DNA from 2 places in the Rhodoferax sp. GW821-FHT02C08 genome. Region 2 is predicted to be linked to the other one. Evidence: riboswitches for the same ligand, from Rfam matches in the RefSeq annotation. Region 2 holds a riboswitch; the other holds the start of a gene.
What was found. Region 2 has a riboswitch for thiamine pyrophosphate ahead of AC07VY_RS25325 (thiamine ABC transporter substrate-binding protein). Riboswitches for the same ligand answer to the same signal wherever they lie in the genome.
Positions count from the first base shown of each region.

Region 1 (10,586 bases), on a different contig from region 2:
TGCCACGCGCGGTGGCCGAGCTGAATTGCATCTCCAGCCGCGTGTCGTAGCTGGGCTCTCCGTTCGCCCGCTGGATCAACTCCATCGCATCCGGCGCCGGCGCCACATGCTGCCAAATGCCGATATTCACGCGGCCCCGGCTGTCCTCTGAAGAACGCCAGCGCAGGCCCAGATCCAACCCAGGAGAAACGCTGCGGCCATTCAGTGCCGGGCTAGCGGCAGGGGGGGTTACGGCAGCGCTCAGGCCTAGCGCCGATTGAGGGGAGGAGCCGGACCAGCCGGTCAAGGACATACGGGAATTTGCAGTGCGGTCCAGACTGGGAACGGGGGCCAACTCCAACTGCAAACTGGGCTGGGGGACCACCACATCTTGCTGCGCATGGACCCAGGACGCCACACACAATGCCACCAGCGGAGACAGCCCGCACGGCCGCAAAGACGGTAAGAATGCGTACAGACCGGCAGATTGCATGGCGCACATCCTGAGGTAGTTAACCCCATTGTGGCGCAAAGAAAAAAGTCTGTGTGTGAGAAAAAGACCTGTTTTGTGACAGGACTTCACGCTGTCGCCGGCTTCAGAACTCCTTGACCACCGAATACGTCAAGCCAGCCGTGCCCAGCATGTCAATCTGCGCATGCCAGCCGGAATCAAACTTCCAGCCCACGGCCGGCACGATGGCGGGCGAAAAGCCGTTGTGATTCAGCGGCACCTTGTTTTCATATGGCGGCTTGTAGCCGTACAAGATGCCCGCCGACCATTTCAAGTAGATCTTGGGATAGCTGTCAAACACACCGTAATAGCTTTTGCCCAGGTACAGGTAGCCGCTGTCCTGGCCAAAGGAGTTGCTGAACAGCGCCAGTCCGTAAAAGCTGTTGTCGGCGGTGGATTCACGCTCCAGGCCCAGCAAATGCACCGGGCGATGCTCGGGGTTGTAGCTGTAGTGGGTCGTGTGCGGGCTGAACTCGATACGCCAGCGGTAGGGCTGGTCAGCACTGTCGGTGGCGGTCTGGGCCATCGCGCTGCCGGTCAGACCGAGCAATGCGCAGAAAACAAACTGCCAGGGGCGGATGAAAGCGTCCATAGTATTCAGGGATGTGGGGGTAAGAATGCTCGGGCCGGCGCAGCGCGCACCGGCCCAAAAACAGCCGCCGATTGTATCGCTATAAAATTAATAGCACTTTAAACAGCTAACGCCTACGCCAGACGCCCTATGCACCACAAGATGGCGCCACGATAAAATCTTGCGTCCCTGCGCCAGCACTGGCCCGCGAGCTACAGGCCCACTGACCGGCATCATTTGTATGGAGCAAACACATGGCTCAGCCATCCTTTTTCAATAACGAGGCCTTGACGCCGATACCGCAGGCGCAGCGCGTCTTCGGCTGGTCGGCCCATGCCGCACTCTGGTTCAGCCTGGGGGTGGGCCTGCTGGTGATGCAGATCGGCGCCTACCTGGTGCCCGCCGTAGGCACGCGCGATGCCGTGCTGGCGATTGTGCTGGGCTCTCTCGTTGGCTCCGGTCTGCTTGCCTGGACGGCGCGCATTGGCTGCGACAGCGGCCTGTCCAGCGCCGGCCTGATGCACGCCACCTATGGCAGCGGCTTTGCGCGCCTGCCGGTGGTGCTAAACATTGTGCAACTGCTGGGCTGGACCGCATTTGAGCTGGTGGTGATGCGCGACGGCACCCTGGCCATTGCCCAGGAACATTTCGGCTGGATACCGCAAGGCAGCCAAGGTACGCTGCTGGTGACCCTGCTATGGGGCGCACTGCTGACTGCGCTGATGGCCGGCTCCATGCTGACCCTGGTGCGCAAATTCATCAGCCGCTACGGCCTGCCCCTGGTGGTGCTGTCGCTGCTTTGGCTGAGCTGGCAGTTCGGCCACAAGCTGATGGAATCTGACCTGCACGCCTTCTGGACCCGGCCGGGCGACGGCAGCATGGGCCTGCTGTCGGCCATGGACCTGGTGATCGCCATGCCCGTGTCCTGGCTGCCGCTGGTGGCCGACTATGCGCGCCACGGCCGACAAGGCCGCAGCGCCATGAGCGGCACCTGGCTGGGCTATGCGCTGGCGAATATGTGGTGCTATGCACTGGGCGTGATGGTGGTGACCGTGGCCGGCCCGGATACCGGCCTGGTCACCGCATTGCTGCTGGCCCAGGGCGGCCTGCTGGCGCTAGGTCTGATCCTGGTGGACGAGATCGACAACGCCTACGGCGACGTGTATTCGGGTGCGGTATCCGCCCACAGCCTCGCCCCCTGGTGGAGTGTGCGGCGTTGGGGCCTCCTGCTGGCCGTGGCCTGCACCGGCCTGGCGCTGGTGCTGCCCATGCACAGCCTGGAGCCATTTCTGACACTGCTGAGCTCGGTGTTCGTGCCCCTGTACGGTGTGATCCTGGGCCGCCTGTCACAGGGCACGGCCACCGCATCACAACGCCTGGTGGAGCCCAGCGCTGCCCTATTATGGGTGGCCGGCATTGTGGCCTACCACCTGCTGACCAACTACGCGCCACAGTTCGGCGCCGCCCTGCCGACGCTGGCCCTGGTGTTCTTCGTAGCTTGGTTGACGCGGCCTTTGCGCATCACCTATGCGCTATAGAAAAAATAGCTTCTTGCGCAGGTAATACCTGCGCTACAGGTCTATTTCCTATAAACCCTCAAACGCCTAGAACCTGCATGGGCAAAGGCGCGAATCCGTGGTTCAACGGTCCGTGGCCGTGCCCGGTGTGCACGCTGGCACCGGCTTGTATGGCGCCACGGATATAAGCCCGGGCCTGACCCACCGCCTCCGTCAGCTCAAAGCCCTTTGCCAGGTACACCGCAATGGCAGACGACAGCGTGCAGCCCGTGCCGTGGCCGTTGTGCGTAGCAATGCGGGCCGAATGCCAGGGCTGGCGGCTGCCATCGCACTGGCCCAGCAGGTCTACCACCGCATCCCCCGGCAGGTGCCCCCCCTTGAGCAGCACGGCCGGCGCACCTAGCGCCAGCAAATCCGCCACCGCAGGCTCCAGCGTTTCCACGGTATCCACACTGCGGCCCAGCAGCAGAGCCGCTTCGTCCAAATTGGGCGTGACCACGGTGGCGCGGGGAAACAGCTGGTCCACCAGCACCTGCACGGTTTCAACCGCCATCAAGCGGTCGCCGCTGGTGGCCACCATCACCGGGTCCAGCACCACGCGTTTTAGTTGGTACTGGTCAATGGCCCAGGCCACCACCTCCACCATCTCGGGCGAATGCAGCATGCCGATCTTCACCGCGTCGGCGCCAATATCATCAAGCACAGCCTGCAACTGGGCTTTCAGAAAGGACGCTGGCACGGGGTGGATGGCTGTCACGCCACGCGTGTTCTGTGCGGTCAGCGCGGCCAGCGCCGTCATGCCGTAGCAGCCCAGCGCGGCAAAGGTTTTCAAGTCGGCCTGTATGCCCGCGCCGCCGCCACTATCAGAGCCAGCAATCGACAACAGGCGCAGATAGCGGGGAGAAGAGTCAGAAATAGTCATGCTGAAATTATCGGGCCAGCGATGTGATGTAATCCGGGTTTGCGGATGAAACAGGGGTGTCTGGTACGCAAACCAGACTGAGAAAAACCCTCATACCCGATCCAGATCATGCTGGCGTGGGAAGTTTCTATCAACGACAGCGCCTCGTTTCGTCCCAATTGAGCTTTCGCAAATGGACGATACCTTGGCTACCCCACTCTCCACCACCATTCTTGGCGCAGGCCTGATGGGCCGCTTGCTGGCCCTGGCGCTGGCACGCTCGGGCCACACCGTACAGGTCTTTGAGGCCGGCGGACCCGAGGCCGAGGGCGCCGCCGCCCGCGTGGCCGCCGCCATGCTGGCGCCACTGGCTGAATCGGCCATCACCGAGACCGGCGTGGTGCAGATGGGCCAGCATGGACTCACGCGCTGGCCGGAACTGATCGCCGAACTGGACATGCCGGTGTTCTTCCAGCGCAACGGCACTTTGATTCTCTGGCACCGGCAAGACGCCCCCGAGGCCAGCCGCTTTGGCCAGCAGCTCACCGCCACCTGCCAGCAACTGCCCAACCTACCCATACCGCAGCACCTGGACTCCGCCGCCATCGCAGCGCTGGAGCCCGCCATCGGCAATCGCTTCAGCCAGGGCCTGCTGCTACCCGGCGAGGGACAACTGGACAACCGTGGCTTGCTCAATGCTCTGCTGGTGCAGTTGCAGCAGGTGGGTGTCACCATGCACTGGCACAGCCCGCGCCAGCCAGAAGATGTCCACAGCGACTGGGTCTTTGACTGCCGCGGCCTGGGCGCACGCACACAATGGCCGGCCCTGCGCGCGGTGCGCGGCGAGGTGCTGCGCCTGCACGCGCCCGGCGTGGAGCTGCAACGCCCAGTGCGCCTGGTGCACCCCCGCTACCCGCTATACATTGCCCCAAAACCCGGCAATATCTTTGTCGTGGGAGCCACCGAGATCGAGTCCGACGATATGTCGCCCATGAGCGTGCGCTCCAGTCTGGAGCTGCTGAGCGCGGCTTACAGCGTGCACAGCGGCTTTGGCGAAGCGCGCATCCTGGAAAGCGCCACCCAGTGCCGCCCCACCCTGCCCAACAACCTGCCCGCGATCCGGCGGATTGCCCCCAATACGCTGCAAATCAACGGCCTGTACCGCCACGGCTTCATGATCGCCCCGGCCATGCTGGACGTGGTGCTGGAACTGGTGCAGCACGGTACGTCCGCGCTGGCCACGCAATTCGACCTGACGGTAGAAGAAGCATGAATGTCACCATCAACAACACCCCCCAGACCCTGCCTGACGGCGCCACGCTGGCCGACGCACTGGCGCAGATGCAGGCACAGCCGCCATTTGCCACCGCGGTGAACAAGACCTTTGTGCCACGCGCGCAGTACCCGCACACCGTGCTAGCCGAGGCCGACAGCATAGAAATCATCCACCCCGTGACCGGAGGCTGACACCATGTCCCACGACCCTCTCATCCTGTACGGCGAAAGCTTCGCCAGCCGCCTGCTGCTGGGCACCTCCCGCTACCCCTCGCCCAGCACCATGGCCGACGCCATCACGCGCGCCCGCCCGGCCATGCTCACAGCTTCGCTGCGCCGGCAAAACCTAGGCGGCCAGGACAAGAGCCCCAATGGATTCTGGGAACTGCTGCGCCAGACCGGTGTGCCCGTGTTGCCCAACACCGCCGGCTGCCACGGCCTGCAAGAGGCCATTACCACCTCCCACATGGCGCGCGAGGTGTTCGACACCCCCTGGATCAAGCTGGAGCTGATAGGCGACGACTACACCCTGCAGCCCGACACCTTGAACCTGGTGGAGGCCGCCAGCCGCCTTATCAAGGACGGCTTCAAGGTGCTGCCCTATTGCACCGAGGACCTGGTGCTGTGCCAGCGCCTGGTGGACGTGGGCTGCCAGGCCGTCATGCCCTGGGCCGCGCCCATCGGCACCGGTAAGGGCCCGATCAACCCCTATGCCATGCAGGTGCTACGCGAGCGCCTGAGCGTGCCGCTGCTGGTCGATGCCGGCCTGGGCCGTCCCTCGCATGCCTGCCAGGTGATGGAATGGGGCTATGACGGCGTGCTGCTGAACACCGCCGTGGCACTAGCCCAAGACCCCGTCACCATGGCCGGTGCCTTTGCCGATGCGGTTGCCGCCGGGCGCAGCGCCTTCCTGGCCGGCGCCATGCTGGAACAGCAGGCCGCCCACCCCAGCACGCCAGTGCTGGGCACGCCGTTCTGGCACCACGCACAGGAATAGTTCCATATGCAACCTGCCCTGACCCAGGCCATCCTGGACCAACACAGCGCCATGGCGCTGCCCACCCGCGATGCGGTATTCGACGCCAGTCTGAGTGCGGCTTTGCAGCTGGGCTTTATCCCCACCGACGCCCATTGCATCGCCCAAGCCTGGCAAGCCCAGGCTGCGCGCACCGGGAACACCCGCGACTGGCCCACAGCACCAGAAGATTTCGGCTTGGCTCCCTGGCCGCGCGAACAGACTTTTGCACCCTGCCCACGCCAGTTGGGTCTGTACGCAGTCCTGCCTGATGCCGCCTGGGTCGCCCGCATGGCCCGCGCAGACGTACCCACGGTGCAGCTACGCTTCAAATCCGAAGATGCCGACGCCATCCAACGCGAAGTCCAGGCCGCTGTAGATGCCGTGCGGGGCACGCGCGCCCTGCTGTTCATCAATGATCACTGGCAGCAAGCCATCCAGGCCGGAGCCTATGGTGTACACCTGGGCCAGGAGGACCTGGACCTGCTGAGCGAAGACGATTTGCATGCCATTCGCAGCGCCGGCCTGCGCCTGGGCATCAGCACCCATGGCTATGCCGAAATGCTGCGCGCAGACCGCGTCAGCCCCAGCTACATCGCCCTGGGTGCGGTGTTCCCCACTACATTGAAGAAGATGGCCACCGCCCCCCAGGGCACGGCCCGCCTGGCCGCCTATGCCAAACTGCTGCGCGACTACCCATTGGTCGCCATTGGTGGCATAGACAATGAGCGCCTGCCCGCCGTGCTGGCCAGCGGCGTCGGCTCAGTGGCCGTAGTGCGCGCAATCACCGCAGCCCCCGATCCGGAGAGTGCCGCCGCAGCCCTGCGCCAGGCCATACACGGCCCGCTAGGCCTGGAGTGAACTTTTTACGGTAAAAAATCGCTAACTTGCAAAATCCAAAAAACTGACGCTATAATTTAAGTCTGTCATATTCCTCAATAGCTCAGTTGGTAGAGCGCCGGACTGTTAATCCGTAGGTCCCTGGTTCGAGCCCAGGTTGAGGAGCCAGAATTTTGCAAAAAGGGCTTACGCCAACCCGTAAGCCCTTTTTATTTCAGCCACCAAGGCTGATGCATCCGATATTCCTCAATAGCTCAGTTGGTAGAGCGCCGGACTGTTAATCCGTAGGTCCCTGGTTCGAGCCCAGGTTGAGGAGCCAGCTAAAAGCCCCGCGCGCAAGTCCGGGGCTTTTTTACTTTAGCGCCTACATATGTAAACCATACACAGCGCTGATTGCCGCTATGCACAAGCATGCCAGAATGCCAAAGCTGAAAGCTCCAGATATCAATCCCCCCCCGCGCCACCGATGAAAAATCTAACCTCCACCCTCTGGCTATCCCTGGCCCTGGCTTGCGCCTCGTTCGGCACTGCATCCGCGCAGGATACGCCGCAAACCGACCTGCCCCGCGTCAATCTAACCGCAGGCATTTACCAGATCGATACCCAGCTGGCACTGACCCCGCAGCAGCGCGAAATCGGCCTGATGTTTCGCAAGGAAATGCCACAGCAAGAAGGCATGCTGTTTGTATTCGAGCAGCCCGCCACGCAGTGTTTCTGGATGAAAAACACGATCCTGCCGCTGACTGCCGCATTCATCGACGACCACGGCACCATCGTGAACCTGGCCGATATGAAGCCGCAAACCACGGACTCCCACTGCTCCGAAAAACCGGTGCGCTATGTGCTGGAAATGAATGTGGGCTGGTTCGCCAAAAAAGGCATCAAGGCCGGCAGCAAACTGGGCGGCAAGCCCTTCGAGCTGGCCAAATAAAAAAGCCCGTCAGCGACGGGCTTTTTCTTGAGCGCTAGAAAGCTCAGGCGAAATTCTTTTCCGCGAATTCCCAGTTCACCAGCTTGTCGAGGAAGGTTTCGACAAACTTGGGACGCATATTGCGGTAGTCAATGTAGTACGCGTGTTCCCACACGTCCACGGTCAGCAGCGCCTTGTCAGCGGTGGTCAAGGGGGTGCCGGCTGCACCGGTATTGACGATGTCGACCGAGCCGTCAGGCTTCTTCACCAGCCAGGTCCAGCCGGAACCGAAGTTGCCCACAGCGGACTTGACGAAGGCTTCCTTGAAAGCCGCGTAGGAGCCGAACTTGGCGTTGACGGCCGTAGCCAGCGCGCCGCTGGGTTCGCCGCCGCCTTGGGGCTTCATGCAGTTCCAGAAGAAGGTGTGGTTCCAGATTTGCGCGGAATTGTTGTAGATGCCGCCGCTGGACTTCTTGATAATTTCTTCCAGGGTCAACGATTCAAACTCGGTGCCCTTTTGCAGGTTGTTCAGGTTGACCACGTAGGCGTTGTGGTGCTTACCGTGGTGAAACTCCAGGGTTTCCTGGGAATAGGCAGGCGCCAGAGCGTCGATCGCGTAAGGCAATGGGGGCAGGGTATGTTCCATGTTTTTCCTCGTGGGTTGGTGGTTGACGGAATGATTGTAGAAACTAATTTGCGCACGTCTGTAGGACTTGGAGAGCAACCTCACCGTCGGCCAGGGTTGCCACCAGCGACTCGCCGGCTATGGCCTGCACCGTGCTGGTGATGGGCATCCCTTGAGGCGTTCGCAGCAAAGCGTAACCGCGCTGCAGTACCAAAAGAGGGTCCAGCAGAGCCAGGCTGCGATCGGCACGGTCCAGGCGCTCGCCACGCAGGCGCAGAGCGGTCTGCACACTGGCGGGAAAATCCATCTTTTGCGCCTGTAAACAGGTCTTTTCTTGCTGCAACTTTGATAGTGCGGCATATCGCAGTCGCTGCGCCTGCTGGCCTAGCTTCCACTGCTGACGCGCAACCAGTCCCGAGGGCCGCCCTAGGCGCTGGGCCGCGCTATCCAGGCGCTGGCCCTGTGCATCCAATTGACGCAGCGCGGCATCCTGCAGGCGCTGGCCCGCCAAAGCCAAGGCCCCTAGCCAGACATCGCGCGGCTGGGCCACCAGCTCGGCCGCCGCCGTGGGTGTGGGCGCGCGCAGGTCAGCGACAAAGTCGGCAATGGTGAAGTCGGTTTCATGGCCGACGCCACTGACCACCGGCACCGGGCTCTGGCAAATGGTGCGCGCCAGTTGCTCGTCGTTAAAGGCCCACAGGTCTTCCAGCGAGCCGCCACCGCGCACCAGCAGGATGACATCGATATGTACAAAATCACCCGCTGACGCAGATTCCGCCTGCGCAAAGCGATATAAATTTGATAGTGCCTTGACCAGCTCAGCCGGTGCCGCCGCTCCTTGCACCAACGCCGGCACCAGCACCACGGGAATATGCGGCACCCGCCGCTGTAAGGCCGCCACCACATCGTGCAACGCAGCGGCACCTAAAGATGTGACCACACCAATGCCACGCGGCAGCAGTGGCAAGGGGCGCTTGCGTGCGGGGTCAAACAGCCCTTCGGACTCCAGCTGCGCCTTGAGCCGCAAAAACTGCTCGAACAAGGCGCCCTGCCCAGCGCGACCCATGCTCTCCACAATCAGCTGCAAATCACCACGCGGCTCGTACACGCCCAGGCGGCCGCGCACTTCCACCAGCTCACCATCGCGCGGCGCAAAGTCCAGCAGACTGGCCGCGCGGCGGAACATGGCGCAGCGGATCTGGCCTTGCGCGTCCTTGAGATTGAAGTAGCAATGCCCGCTGGACGCGCGCGAGAAGCCCGAAATCTCGCCGCGCACCGCGACAGGATTGAAGCGCGCCTCCAGCGCATCAGCAATGGCGCGGCATAGCGCGCCAACCGGCCAGATACGCGGCGCCAATACTGGGTTTGGGGCGTCCACCATCAGGTCTGGCGCGCCGCAGCGCGGAGTTGGCCGGGCAAGTGCTCCACAGGCGCGACAAGGGCTGCACCCACCCGTTGAATTTCGTAAAAACCCGCGGGAAACGCTGGATTTGTGTGGTAAGTGATTGATTTCACTGGATTTTTTTCTGCTTAAATTTTCATCGAAGTGTCACGGACCCGCATGGATGCTGGATTTCGGCGCGGTGACTACAAGTTCTTCACAAAGTTATCCACAGGAAATGTGGGTGGCTCGGGGGTTTAAACAGATACGGAACAAATCGCGGATGTCGCAAGCGGCTAAGCCATAATCGCAAAGAATCTATCAGCGCGGAGAGCCATATTGTTTTCGATCATACAAGCCGCAGGCTGGCCCATCTGGCCCCTCGTAGCCTGCTCCATCCTGGCGCTGGCCCTGGTTATTGAACGCTTTCTCAGCCTCAAGACCGCCAAAATCGTCCCCCCAAAACTTCTTGACGAGGTGCTGGCCGTGTCCCAGGTCACGCTGCCTGCACCGGGCGTGGTGAACCAGCTGGCGCAAAACTCGCTGCTGGGCGAAGTGCTGGCCAGCGGCATGCGCGTGCTGCACACCCACCCACGCTGCAGCGATGAAGACATCCGCACGGCTATGGAAAGCTCTGGCCGCTCGGTCGCCCACAAGCTGGAGAAATACCTCAGCGCCCTGGCCACCATTGCATCAGCAGCACCGCTGCTGGGCCTGCTGGGCACGGTGATCGGCATGATCGACATCTTTGGTTCGCAAACCGGCGGCGGCAGCTCGGGCGGCAACCCGGCCCAGCTGGCGCACGGCATCTCGGTGGCGCTGTACAACACGGCATTCGGCCTGATGGTGGCGATCCCCTCGCTAATCTTCTGGCGCTATTTCCGCGCCCGCGTGGACGAGTACCTGCTGGCGCTGGAAATGGCCGCCGACCAGTTTGCCCGCCACCTGAGCTCGGTACGCAAGCGGGGCTGACAGGCTATGAACTTCCGCCACCGCCACCGGGAAGAGCCCGAAATCAACCTGATCCCGTTCATCGACGTTCTGCTGGTGGTGCTGATCTT
Region 1 covers NZ_JBWKVR010000003.1:23,208-33,793, reverse strand. The annotation lists gene AC07VY_RS04295 (hypothetical protein) at 1-472, opposite strand, end outside; gene AC07VY_RS04290 (hypothetical protein) at 576-1,082, opposite strand; gene AC07VY_RS04285 (purine-cytosine permease family protein) at 1,316-2,599, shown strand; gene thiD (bifunctional hydroxymethylpyrimidine kinase/phosphomethylpyrimidine kinase) at 2,658-3,500, opposite strand; TPP riboswitch at 3,543-3,640, shown strand; gene AC07VY_RS04275 (FAD-dependent oxidoreductase) at 3,673-4,752, shown strand; gene thiS (sulfur carrier protein ThiS) at 4,749-4,946, shown strand; gene AC07VY_RS04265 (thiazole synthase) at 4,951-5,751, shown strand; gene thiE (thiamine phosphate synthase) at 5,758-6,630, shown strand; tRNA gene AC07VY_RS04255 (tRNA-Asn) at 6,702-6,777, shown strand; tRNA gene AC07VY_RS04250 (tRNA-Asn) at 6,853-6,928, shown strand; gene AC07VY_RS04245 (DUF192 domain-containing protein) at 7,076-7,540, shown strand; gene AC07VY_RS04240 (superoxide dismutase) at 7,584-8,165, opposite strand; gene xseA (exodeoxyribonuclease VII large subunit) at 8,209-9,525, opposite strand; gene AC07VY_RS04230 (MotA/TolQ/ExbB proton channel family protein) at 9,865-10,497, shown strand; gene AC07VY_RS04225 (ExbD/TolR family protein) at 10,504-10,586, shown strand, end outside.
Region 1: linked by a shared signal. The riboswitch ahead of AC07VY_RS04275 (FAD-dependent oxidoreductase) and the one ahead of AC07VY_RS25325 (thiamine ABC transporter substrate-binding protein) in region 2 are both predicted to bind thiamine pyrophosphate.

Region 2 (10,586 bases):
GTAGCGTGGTGGCCGGCAATATGCCCGATGGCGGCGCGATCTTCTCCATTTACCTGCCCGCACGCCAAAGCCTGCACGCTGAAACCACTTTCTAAGCTCACCCCCAGGCTACAGTGCTTCGCACTTTTCGCCACCCCCCTTGCAGGGGGCAACACCAGCAGCCTGGCAAAGCCAGTTCTGCGGTGTTTCTGGACGGCCTGCGTTCTGTCTATAGACTTGGCTTGGAGTTATTTTGCTATTGAATCAATAGCTGCTTGCGCAGGTTCTATCTGCGCTAGCGGCATTTTTTATTCGGATATACCGTCGACCCGCAGATGCAGCACACGGTCGGCCCGCGCCGCTGCAGACTCCGAATGGGTGACCAGCACCAGAGACGCGCCCTGGGCCCGGGTCTGGGCCAGCAGCGCATCCATTACCTTGGCGGCGGTGGTGGGGTCCAGGTTGCCGGTGGGTTCGTCGGCCAGCAGCAGCGCCGGGCGGTGCACCAGGGCGCGAGCAATCGCCACGCGCTGCAGCTGGCCGCCGCTGAGCTGCTGCGGCAGCCGTGCGCCCAGGCCACCCAGGCCCACGGCTTCCAGCAGACTTTCCACCCGCGCCGCATCGTTCTGGCCCAGCAGCATCAGCGGCAAGGCCACGTTTTGCGCCACGTCCAGATGTGGCAGTACATGGAAGGCCTGGAACACAAAGCCCACCTGTTGGCGCCGCAACAGGGCGCGCTGGTCGTTGCCTAGCGTGCCCAGGTCGGTGCCGGCGATATGCACCGTGCCGCTGTCCCAGCTGTCCAGCCCGGCCATGCAGTTCAGCAGCGTGGATTTGCCCACGCCGGATTCACCGACGATGGCGACAAACTCGCCTGGCGCCACGCGCAGCGACACATTGGCGAAGACCGTGCTGTCGCCATAGCGCTTGGCCAGGCCATTGATGACCAGGCTCATACCGCCTGCTCCACGATGTCGAGTACCTGCTGCAAAGCGTCTGGCGCCTCGCAGGCCACGATGCGCCGCTGCGGCATGGAGCGCAGCCAGGTGATCTGGCGCTTGGCCAGCTGGCGGGTGGCGAAGACGCCTTTGTCGCGCAGCTCAGCCATGGGCCAGAGTCCGTCCAAGGCCTCCCAGGCCTGGCGGTAGCCCACGCAGCGCATGCTGGGCAAATCCAGGTGCAGGTCACCGCGCGCGCGCAAGGCTTGCACCTCGTCCAGAAAGCCACCGGCCAGCATCTGCTCAAAGCGCAGGGCGATGCGCGCATGCAGCCAGGCGCGGTCCAGAGGTTCCAAAGAAATAAGGGTTGTGGCGCAGGTTCTATCTGCGCTGGCAGCTGCGTTTTTTGTAGCATGAAAGCTGGACAAGGGCTGGCCGGAGATGCGGTACACCTCCAGCGCCCGCTGTATGCGCTGGCCATCCAGCGGCTGCAGCCGGGCGGCGGTGACTGGGTCGACCAGGGCCAGCTGGGTGTGCAGTGCGGGCCAGCCGTGCGCGGCGGCTTCGGCCTCCAGTTCGGCGCGGATGGCGGGGTTGGCGGTGGGCATGGGGTCTATGCCGTCAAACAGCGCCTTGAAGTACAGCATGGTGCCGCCCACCAGCAGCGGCAGCTTGCCACGCGCGGTGATGTCGGCCAGCAGGCGCTCGGCATCCACCACGAATTCGGCCGCGCTATAGGCCTGCAGCGGGTCGCGGATGTTGATCAGGTGGTGCGGCACCTGGGCCAGCTCGGCTGCCGTGGGCTTGGCCGTGCCTATGTCCATGCCCTGGTAGACCAGCGCGGAATCGACGCTGATGATCTCCACCGGCATGCGTTGCGCAATCGCCAGCGCGGCGGCGGTTTTACCCGAGGCCGTGGGGCCTGCCAGGGCGATGCAGCGGGGAAGAGGGGTGGGGGCGGCGGGGGTGGCGGAGAGGGAGGCAGACGGCGCAGACATGCGCCGGAGGCTACCAGAAAGTCAGCAGTGGCTTATCTTGGCGCTGCCACGGCGCCCGCAGGGCGTGGCCAGGCTGGTGTCGGGGCTGGGCGTGCCGTCGGCGTCCATGTGCACGGCCACGGTGTTCCAGCTGCGAATGCCTTGCTTGTCCACGCTCAGACGCAGCAGCCAACCCAGCTTGGCGGCGGGCAGTTCGAAGCCGTCAAACACCAGATTGCCCAGGCTCCAGATCACCGGCTTGCCCAGTACTACATCGGCGCCCTGGGTGACGTGGGGGTGGCTGCCCACCACGGCATCGGCGCCGGCCTGGACCATCAGCCTGGCCAGTTGGCGCTGGCGCTGGCTGGGCTCGGGTTCGCGCTCCCAGCCCCAGTGCATGAAGGGGATGACCACGTCGGCGCCAGCGGCCTTGGCGGCGCGGATATCGGCCACCACCAGGCTGTCTTCGCTCCAGGCCACGCCAGGCCAGTTGGCACCGGCCTCGAAAGAGCGGGGTTTGAATTCGTCATAGCCCAGCACGGCGATGCGCAGGCCGTTCTTTTCAATCCAGTAGGGCTTGTGCGCCTCGACCAGGTTCGCACCGCCGCCGAAGCCGGCGATATCTGCGCTGCGCAGATGCGCCAGCGTTTCCATGAAGGCTTCGCGGCCAAAGTCGCCGCTGTGGTTGTTGGCCACCGACATCGCGGTGAAGCGGCCCTTGAGCACATTCACCGTGTTTGGCTGGGCGCGGAAGGTGTAGATCTTGTTGTCCAGCGGCGTACCGGTGGTGGTGGCGGCAACCGAGGTTTCCAGGTTGCCTATGGCCACGTCGGCCGCCTGCAGGATGGGGGCGATGGCTGCCAGCGGGTCGCCGCCGGCGGCGATCAGGCGGCCGGGGCCGTCGTCCAGCATGACATCGCCGCCGAACAGCAGCTCGACTTTTTTCGATTCAGAGGGCGCGGCAAAGCCCAGCAGGGGGACGCAGAGCAGCGCGGCGAGCAAGGTATGTTTCATCATTTCTTCCAGCCACACCAGTATTGCAATTCACCGTCGCGTATGGGCTCATACACGCGCTGCAGGCCGGTGAAACCATACGGCCCTAGCGCTGGTGGCGGCGGATACAGGTAGTCGGCCTGGTGCAGCATTACCGCGCCTTGCGGCGGGTCGCGGTCGGCATAGGTATAGAGCTTGATGGCGGCCAGCCCGGGTGGCTGGCGTTCAAACACCAGGCGGAACATGAAATACGAGCCGATGGAGGTCGGTGCGACGGTGTAGGGCGTGGCTGCGGGCTGGGCTGAAATGATCTGCGTCTCGCCACCGTAGCTGACGTGGCAGTCCACGCTTTCGGCCTGGGCAGACTTGGAAAACTGGCATGCCAGCAGCGCCAGCAACAGGAGTGTGCGCTGCATGGTCATCGGCCGCGCATGAACAAGGTGTCCAGCTCTTTCACTGTGATTTGTCGCCATGTGGGGCGCCCATGGTTGCATTGGTCGGATCGTTCGGTAGTTTCCATCTGGCGCAGCAGGGCGTTCATTTCGTCCAGGGTCAGGCGGCGGTTGGCGCGCACGGCACCGTGGCAGGCCATGGTGCCTAGCAGTTCGTTGTGCGCGCGTTGGATCACGGTGCTGGCTTCATGTTGTGCCAGCTCTGCAAGCACGCCACGTGCCAGTTCGGTCGCGTCGCCCTGCACCAGGCTAGTGGGCACGGCGCGCACGGCCAGGGTCTTGGGCGAGAACGGGCTGATCTCCAGACCCAGCGTGGCCAGTGTTTCTACATGGGCTTCGGCGGTGGCGACTTCTTGCGGCGTGGCGGCGAAGGTAACCGGGATCAGCAGCGGCTGGCTGCTGATGCGCGCATGCTCCGTGTTCGCCAACTGGGCCTTGAGCCGCTCGTAGACGATGCGCTCGTGCGCCGCGTGCATGTCCACCACCACTAGGCCCTGGCTGTTTTCGGCCAGGATGTAGATGCCTTGCAGCTGGGCGATGGCGCGGCCCAGGGGCCAGGCCTCGTTGGGCTGGTCCGGTTGGGTGGTGGGGGCGCTGGCCGCGGCAACCGGGGCTGCGGTGGGTGTAGCGGCGTATGTATGGGTCGCAGGGCTGGGCGCGGGCGCCGCAACTGTCGTGGTCACCGGCCACAGGGCTTCGAAGTCCGACACCTTGTGCGGCGTGGCTGCTGCGAAATAGATAGCTGCCTGCGCAGGTAATACCTGCGCTGGAGCCTTGTTTTGTATAAATTCTTGCGGCGGGCTGGTGGCGGGTGTTGTGGCGCTCGCTGCCGCAGCCGCAGCTGCGCGCGGTGCCGCCAAGGCTGCATCCACGGCGCGGCGCACGGCCTGGTGCACTTCACGGCTGTCGCGGAAGCGCACCTCGATCTTGGTGGGGTGCACATTCACGTCCACCCGGGTCGGGTCGATCTCCACATACAGCGCATACACCGGCTGGCGCTGGCCGTGCAGCACGTCCTCATACGCGCTGCGGGCAGCGTGGGTGATGACCTTGTCGCGCACAAAGCGGCCGTTGACATAGGCAAACTGCTGGTCGGGTCGGGCCCGCGCCGCGTCGGGAATACCGACCCGGCCCCAGACGCGCACGGCCTGGCCGCCGTCGTCGCGCATGGAGCTGCGGTGGTCTACCGCCACCGAGCGCTCGGTGAAGTCGTCGCCCAGTACGTCGCGCAGGCGCTCGGACAGCGCGTCGATGCTGTGGGGTGCAGGGCAGGCGCGCCATTGTTCGACCAGCTTGCCCTCGTGCCAGATGGCAAAGCCTACGTCGGGCCGGGCCAACGCATGGCGGCGCACGGCTTCCACGCAGTGGGCCAGCTCGGTGGCATCGGTCTTCAAGAACTTGCGGCGTGCCGGGGTGCTGAAGAACAGCTCTTTCACCTCTACCGTGGTGCCGGTGCTGCGCGCCACGGGCTTCAGTTCGCCGCTGCGGCCGTCCAGCAGAAATGCATTCGATTGGCCGCTGGCGCGCGAGGCGATTGCCATGTCAGCTATGGAGTTGATAGCGGCCAGGGCTTCGCCACGGAAACCCATGGTGCCTACGGATTCCAGCTCATGCAGGTCGCGGATTTTGCTGGTGGCGTGGCGCTTCAGGGCGATGGGCAGCTCTTCCATCGGGATGCCGCCACCATCGTCCTCCACCGCAATCAGCCGCACGCCGCCGGCCAGCAGGCGCAGCGTGATCTGCGTGGCGCCGGCGTCCAGTGCGTTGTCGACCAGCTCGCGCACCACGGATGCCGGGCGCTCCACCACTTCGCCTGCGGCGATCTGGCTGATGAGTTCATCGGGCAGCTCGCGGATGACGCGGCGGGGACTGGGGGACAGCAGGGGGGTGGAGATGGGGGCGTTCACCGGGTGATTTTAGAGGGCGCCGCAGATCGGCCGCAGTCACTGCGCGACCTGAGGGGCGCTGGCGGGCTTATAGCCACAAGTCCTGGCTGCTAGCCAGTTCCAGTCCGCGCCTTTGCATGTCCTGCAAAAACATTTCGTGCTGCAGCTGGAAGCCGCCCACCGGGCTCATGCAGTCGGTCAGCAGCACGATGCGCTGGGGTTTGTGGCGGGCCAGGTGGTCCACGATGTGCTCGGTGGTGGCGCGCACGCAGTGGCTGCTGGCCTCGCCGGCAATCAGCAGGGTGTCGGCCTGGTCCATGGCGGCCATCAGCGTGTGGTTCAGGCCGGTGGCCTCGTCCTGCGCATCGGGCACCTCGGCCATGACCGCGCTGTAGTGTTCGGTCCAGGGGTTGCTCCCCTTGCTCAGCTTGGTGACGCTACGGCCCTGCTGGTCTTCCCAGGCGTTGTAGGCGGCGTGCACATCGGCGTGTACGTTGTGGCCCCAGGTGCCGATCTCGCAGTGCACCGGCCAGACCATCAGGGTGTAGCGGCCGCGCGCTTCCAGTGCATCCAGGTAGGCCAGGCTGCGGCCCAGGTGGGCGGGGTCGCGCGGCCGATACAGGCCGGCGTTCACATCCGCCGCCGTGATGGTGGTGAAGGGAGTGACGGCGCTGCCGTCGCCTTGCAGCCAGAAGGTGGGGTGGGCGATGTCCAGCCGGTGGTGCGAGTCCAGCGTAATGGTGATGTCGGTCAGCCGGGCCGCATATTCGCGGATGAAGGCTGCCAGCCGCTGCATGTCGGCATGGGCGCCGGTGACCGGCAGGGCAGGGCTGCCGCCGGCACCTGGGGGGAGATCGCAAAAATCGTTCTGGGGGTCGATGATGAGCAGATGGGTGTGGCGTGTCATGGCTGTCTTCCGTTTGTCTTGCGATGCTGGCGATAATCGGTGCCCATGGACATTCTCATGCAACTTCTCGACTTCATTCTGCACGTGGACAAGCACCTGCAGGCTTTTGTAAGCAATTACGGCTTGTGGGTTTACGCCCTGCTGTTTCTGATTATTTTTGTGGAGACCGGCGTTGTTGTGATGCCGTTCCTGCCGGGGGACTCGCTGCTGTTCGTGGTGGGCGCCATGTGCGGTGTGGGGCTGATGTCCTATCCGCTGTCGGTCGGGCTGCTGCTGGCCGCGGCGATTTTGGGCAACCAGAGCAATTACGCCATCGGCCGTTATTTAGGCCCCAAGGTATTCCAGTGGGAAGATTCGCGCTTTTTCAACAAGAAGGCCTTCAACCAGGCCCATGCGTTTTACGAGCGCTATGGCGGCCTGACCCTGGTGGCTGCACGCTTTATGCCGTTCCTGCGCACTTTCGCGCCGTTTGTGGCGGGCGTGGCGGTGATGAATCGGGCCAAGTTTGTGTTTTTTGACGTGCTGGGGGGCGTGCTGTGGGTGGTGGGCATCGTCACCATCGGCTACTTCTTTGGCAATTTTCCCTGGGTCAAGCAGAACCTGGACAAGATCATCTGGGCCATGATTCTGGTACCCACGGCCCTGGTTGCCATCGGCGCCCTGAAGGGCCGTATGACCGCCAAGGCTTAGTATTCCACTTGCCTAAAAAATAGGCGCTGTAAGCTTTGTCTTTGTAAATCAATGGCTTAGCCTGCATATACAAACGCTTGCCCGGGTTATCCACAAGTTTGTCCAGCGCCAGCAGGGAGAACTCTACAATCCCACGCTTCACCGGGGGTGCCTGCTTTGAAGCGGGCTGAGAAATACCCCACACACCTGATCTGGGTCATGCCAGCGTAGGGAGCGTGATGGGGCTGCGGCCTTCCATGCGACCCGCGCCGGCGCATTGAAAGGCAAGCATGTTCCACCGCCGCGCTACTAGTACACGCCGTACGTTCACTTGGGCCGCCACCGCGCTGGCCGCACTCTGCACCTTCCCTGCCCTGGCTGCCGACAAGGAGCTGCGTGTGCTGGTGCACAGCTCTTTTGATCTGCCCAAGCCCTTGCTGGCCCAGTTCGAGGCCGATGCCGGCGTCAAGCTCAGCCTGATCAAGGCCGGGGATGCGGGTGAAATGCTGAATAAGCTGATACTGACCCGCGCGCAGCCCATTGCCGACGTGGTGTTTGGCCTAGACAACGCGCTGGTGGCCAAGGCCCAGGCCGCCAAGGTGCTGGAGCCCATGACCTATACCCAGGGTTCGCCGGTGACACAGGTGGGCACGAATGTAGTGGCGATGGACTACGGTTTCGTCACGCTGAATTTCGACAAGGCCGCTTTCGCCAAGAGCGGCCTGGCCTTGCCCAAGACGCTGGAGGATTTGATCCAGCCGGCCTACCGTAACCTGCTGGTGGTGCCCAACCCCGCCACCTCCAGCCCCGGCTATGCCTTCTTGCTGGCTACCGTGGCCGGCATGGGCGAGGAGAAAGCCTTTGACTGGTGGGGCCGCATGCGTGCCAATGGCGTGAAGGTGGTGAAGGGCTGGACCGAGGCCTACTACACCGAATTCAGCCGCAACGGCGGCAGCCGCCCGCTGGTGGTCAGCTACGCCACCAGCCCGGCGGCTGAGGTGTTCTACAGCAAGGAAAAGATCAGCGAGTCGCCCACCGCCAACCTGTTCCTCAAGGGCGGTGTGTTCCGCCAGGTCGAAGGTGTGGCCCTGGTAGCGGGCGGCGGGCAGCGCGAAGCCGCCGCCAAGTTCATCCGCTTCATGCGCGCTGGCGCGGTGCAGCAAGCCTTGCAAACCAGCATGTGGATGTATCCGGTGGAGGCCCACACGCCTCTGGCCGATGTGATGCGCCATGCGGTCGAGCCCACCGCGTTTGAAAGTCTGCCCGCCGAAACTATTGCCGACAAGGGCCCGGCCTGGGTGGCGCGCTGGACCCAAGTTGTACTGAAATAAATGGCGATCACACGCCGCCAGAGTTTGCTGGCAGCGCTGCCGCTGCTGTGCCTGGCGGTGCTGCTGGTGGCACCGGTGCTGCGCCTGGGCTTCGAAGGTTTTTGGGGTGAGCTGGCCACCGGACCCACGCCGTCGCTGTGGGCGGTATGGACCGACCCGTATCTGCGCTGGCGCGTGCTGTGGTCGCTTTTGCAGGCGGGCGCCACCTGTGTCGCCGCTTTGCTGCTGGGCTTGCCCGTGGCCTGGGTGCTGGCGCGTTGGGAGTTTGCCGGGCGCCGCCTGGTGTTGCGCCTGCTGATGCTGCCGTTCGTGGTGCCCACCCTGGTGGCGGCAGTGGGTGTGCTGGCGCTGTGGGGGCCGCGTGGTCTGTTGAGCAATGCCTTGGGGCTGGAGCTACAGGACTCGCCCTGGCTGCTGCTGTATGGCAATCTGTTTTTCAATCTGTGCGTGGTGGTGCGGGCCGGGTTGGAGGCGCTGGAGCAGGTCAATGCCCAACGCGTGGCCGCCGCCCGCAGCCTAGGTGCCAGCCCGTGGCGGGCCTTCTGGCGGGTCGAGTGGCCGGCGATCGCACCCTGGCTGGCGTCCAGCCTGTGCCTGGTGTTCTTGTATTGCTTTGCCGGTTTTGGCCTGGCCCTGGTGTTGGGGGGCCAGCGCTATGCGACGGTGGAGGTGGAGATCTACAGCCTGGTCGCGCACGAGCTGCAGCTGGCCCCGGCGAGCTTGCTGGCGCTGTGGATGCTGCTGCTGACTGGCGCCGTGGCCTGGGGCTATGCCGCCATCGAAAAGCGCCTGGCCGTGCCCGGCCGTGTGCAGCCCATCGCGCGCCGCCGCCCCAATCGACCCGTGCATTGGCTGGGCGTGTGGGGCGCATGTGCGGTGCTGGTTTTTTTCTGCGCTGCACCTATCGCGGCGATTCTGTGGCGCGCGGTGCACGCGGGCTGGCAGATCTGGGCCGTGCTGCTGGAGGCCGATACCCTGGTCGCGCTGTGGAATACCTTACGCTTTTCGGCTGTGGCGCTGTTACTGGCCAGCGTGCTGGGGCTGCTGCATGCGCTGGCGGCACAGCAGTCGCTGGCGATGCGCGCGGCGGCCTTTTTACCGTTTGTGGTGTCGCCCATCACCGTGGCCTTTGGCCTGTTGTTGCTGTACCCGCAGTGGACTGCCAGTCTGGCGCTGCTGCTGTGCGCCTATGCCGTGCTGGCTTACCCCTTTGTCGCCAAGTCCCTGGCAGCCGCATTGGATAGCCTGCCCGCGCATGTGTCCCAGGCGGCGCGCAGCCTGGGGGCCAGCCCCTGGCGGCTGTTCTGGCGTGTCACGCTGCCGCTGGTCGCACCCGCGTTGCGCCGCGGCATGGCATTTGCAGCCGCCACGGCGCTCGGCGAGTTTGCGGTCACCCTTTTTCTATCTCGCCCAGAATGGGCCACGCTGACTACCCTGGTTTACCAACGCCTGGGGCGGCCCGGTGCAGCCAATGGCGACGCGGCGCTAGTGCTGGCCTGCCTGCTGATGGCGCTGGCCTTGGCGGCGTTTGCGTTGATCGAAGGCCCGCGACGGGCGGAACCCACCCATCCTCCCCATGCTTGAACTGCGATCCATCACCAAACATTACGGCTCTCGACTGCTGGCCGATCAGCTCAGCCTGCAGGTGGCCGAGGGCGAAATCGTGGCCCTGCTGGGGCCGTCCGGCAGTGGCAAAAGTACGCTTTTGAAAATAGCGGCCGGGTTGGAGGAGGCCGAGTCCGGCAGCGTCTGGTTCGATACGCAGGACATCACCCGGCTGCCACCCGAGCGGCGCGGCTTCGCCCTGATGTTCCAGGACTTCGCGCTGTTTCCACACCTGGACGTGCGTGACAACGTGGCTTTCGGCTTGGTGGAGCAACGGGTGAAAAAGGCCGAGGCCCGCCAGCGCGCCGAGGCCATGCTGGCGCGTTTCGACCTGGCCAGCCACGCCCGGCAGCGCGTGTGGACCTTGTCGGGCGGTGAGCAGCAGCGTGCGGCCCTGGCCCGCGCACTCATCACCGCGCCGCGCGCCTTGCTGTTGGACGAGCCGTTTTCCGCGCTGGATGCGGCCCTGCGCCAAAGCCTGCAGGCTGAGTTTCGTCAGCGCATCTTCGAAGCCGGCATGGCTGCGGTGTTGGTGACGCACGACGAGGGCGAAGCCCGTGCCATGGCCACACGTGGCCTGCGCCTGGTGGACGGGCGGTTGCTGAGGCTCTGGTAGTTGCTATTGATTCAATAGCTGACTGTGGAGTATCTATTTGCGCTATCGGGCATTTTCACCACTGGTTTTTAAGTGCCTTGCAGGCCGGATCTAGGCGGCGTTGGGTGCGGCTGTGTGTTGCCGGCCATGCACCTAAAGTGTGACTTATCGCAAACAAACTCGGCTTATGCGCACATATTCGTGCACGCGCGCACCCACTTTGTGCGATACTAGGGTTAACCCTAGAAAGGGTA
Region 2 covers NZ_JBWKVR010000036.1:26,453-37,038, forward strand. The annotation lists gene AC07VY_RS25285 (sensor histidine kinase) at 1-95, shown strand, start outside; gene AC07VY_RS25290 (ABC transporter ATP-binding protein) at 288-935, opposite strand; gene miaA (tRNA (adenosine(37)-N6)-dimethylallyltransferase MiaA) at 932-1,915, opposite strand; gene AC07VY_RS25300 (CapA family protein) at 1,937-2,908, opposite strand; gene AC07VY_RS25305 (hypothetical protein) at 2,908-3,303, opposite strand; gene mutL (DNA mismatch repair endonuclease MutL) at 3,306-5,246, opposite strand; gene AC07VY_RS25315 (cysteine hydrolase family protein) at 5,314-6,132, opposite strand; gene AC07VY_RS25320 (VTT domain-containing protein) at 6,178-6,822, shown strand; TPP riboswitch at 6,956-7,053, shown strand; gene AC07VY_RS25325 (thiamine ABC transporter substrate-binding protein) at 7,092-8,132, shown strand; gene AC07VY_RS25330 (ABC transporter permease) at 8,133-9,716, shown strand; gene AC07VY_RS25335 (ABC transporter ATP-binding protein) at 9,709-10,353, shown strand.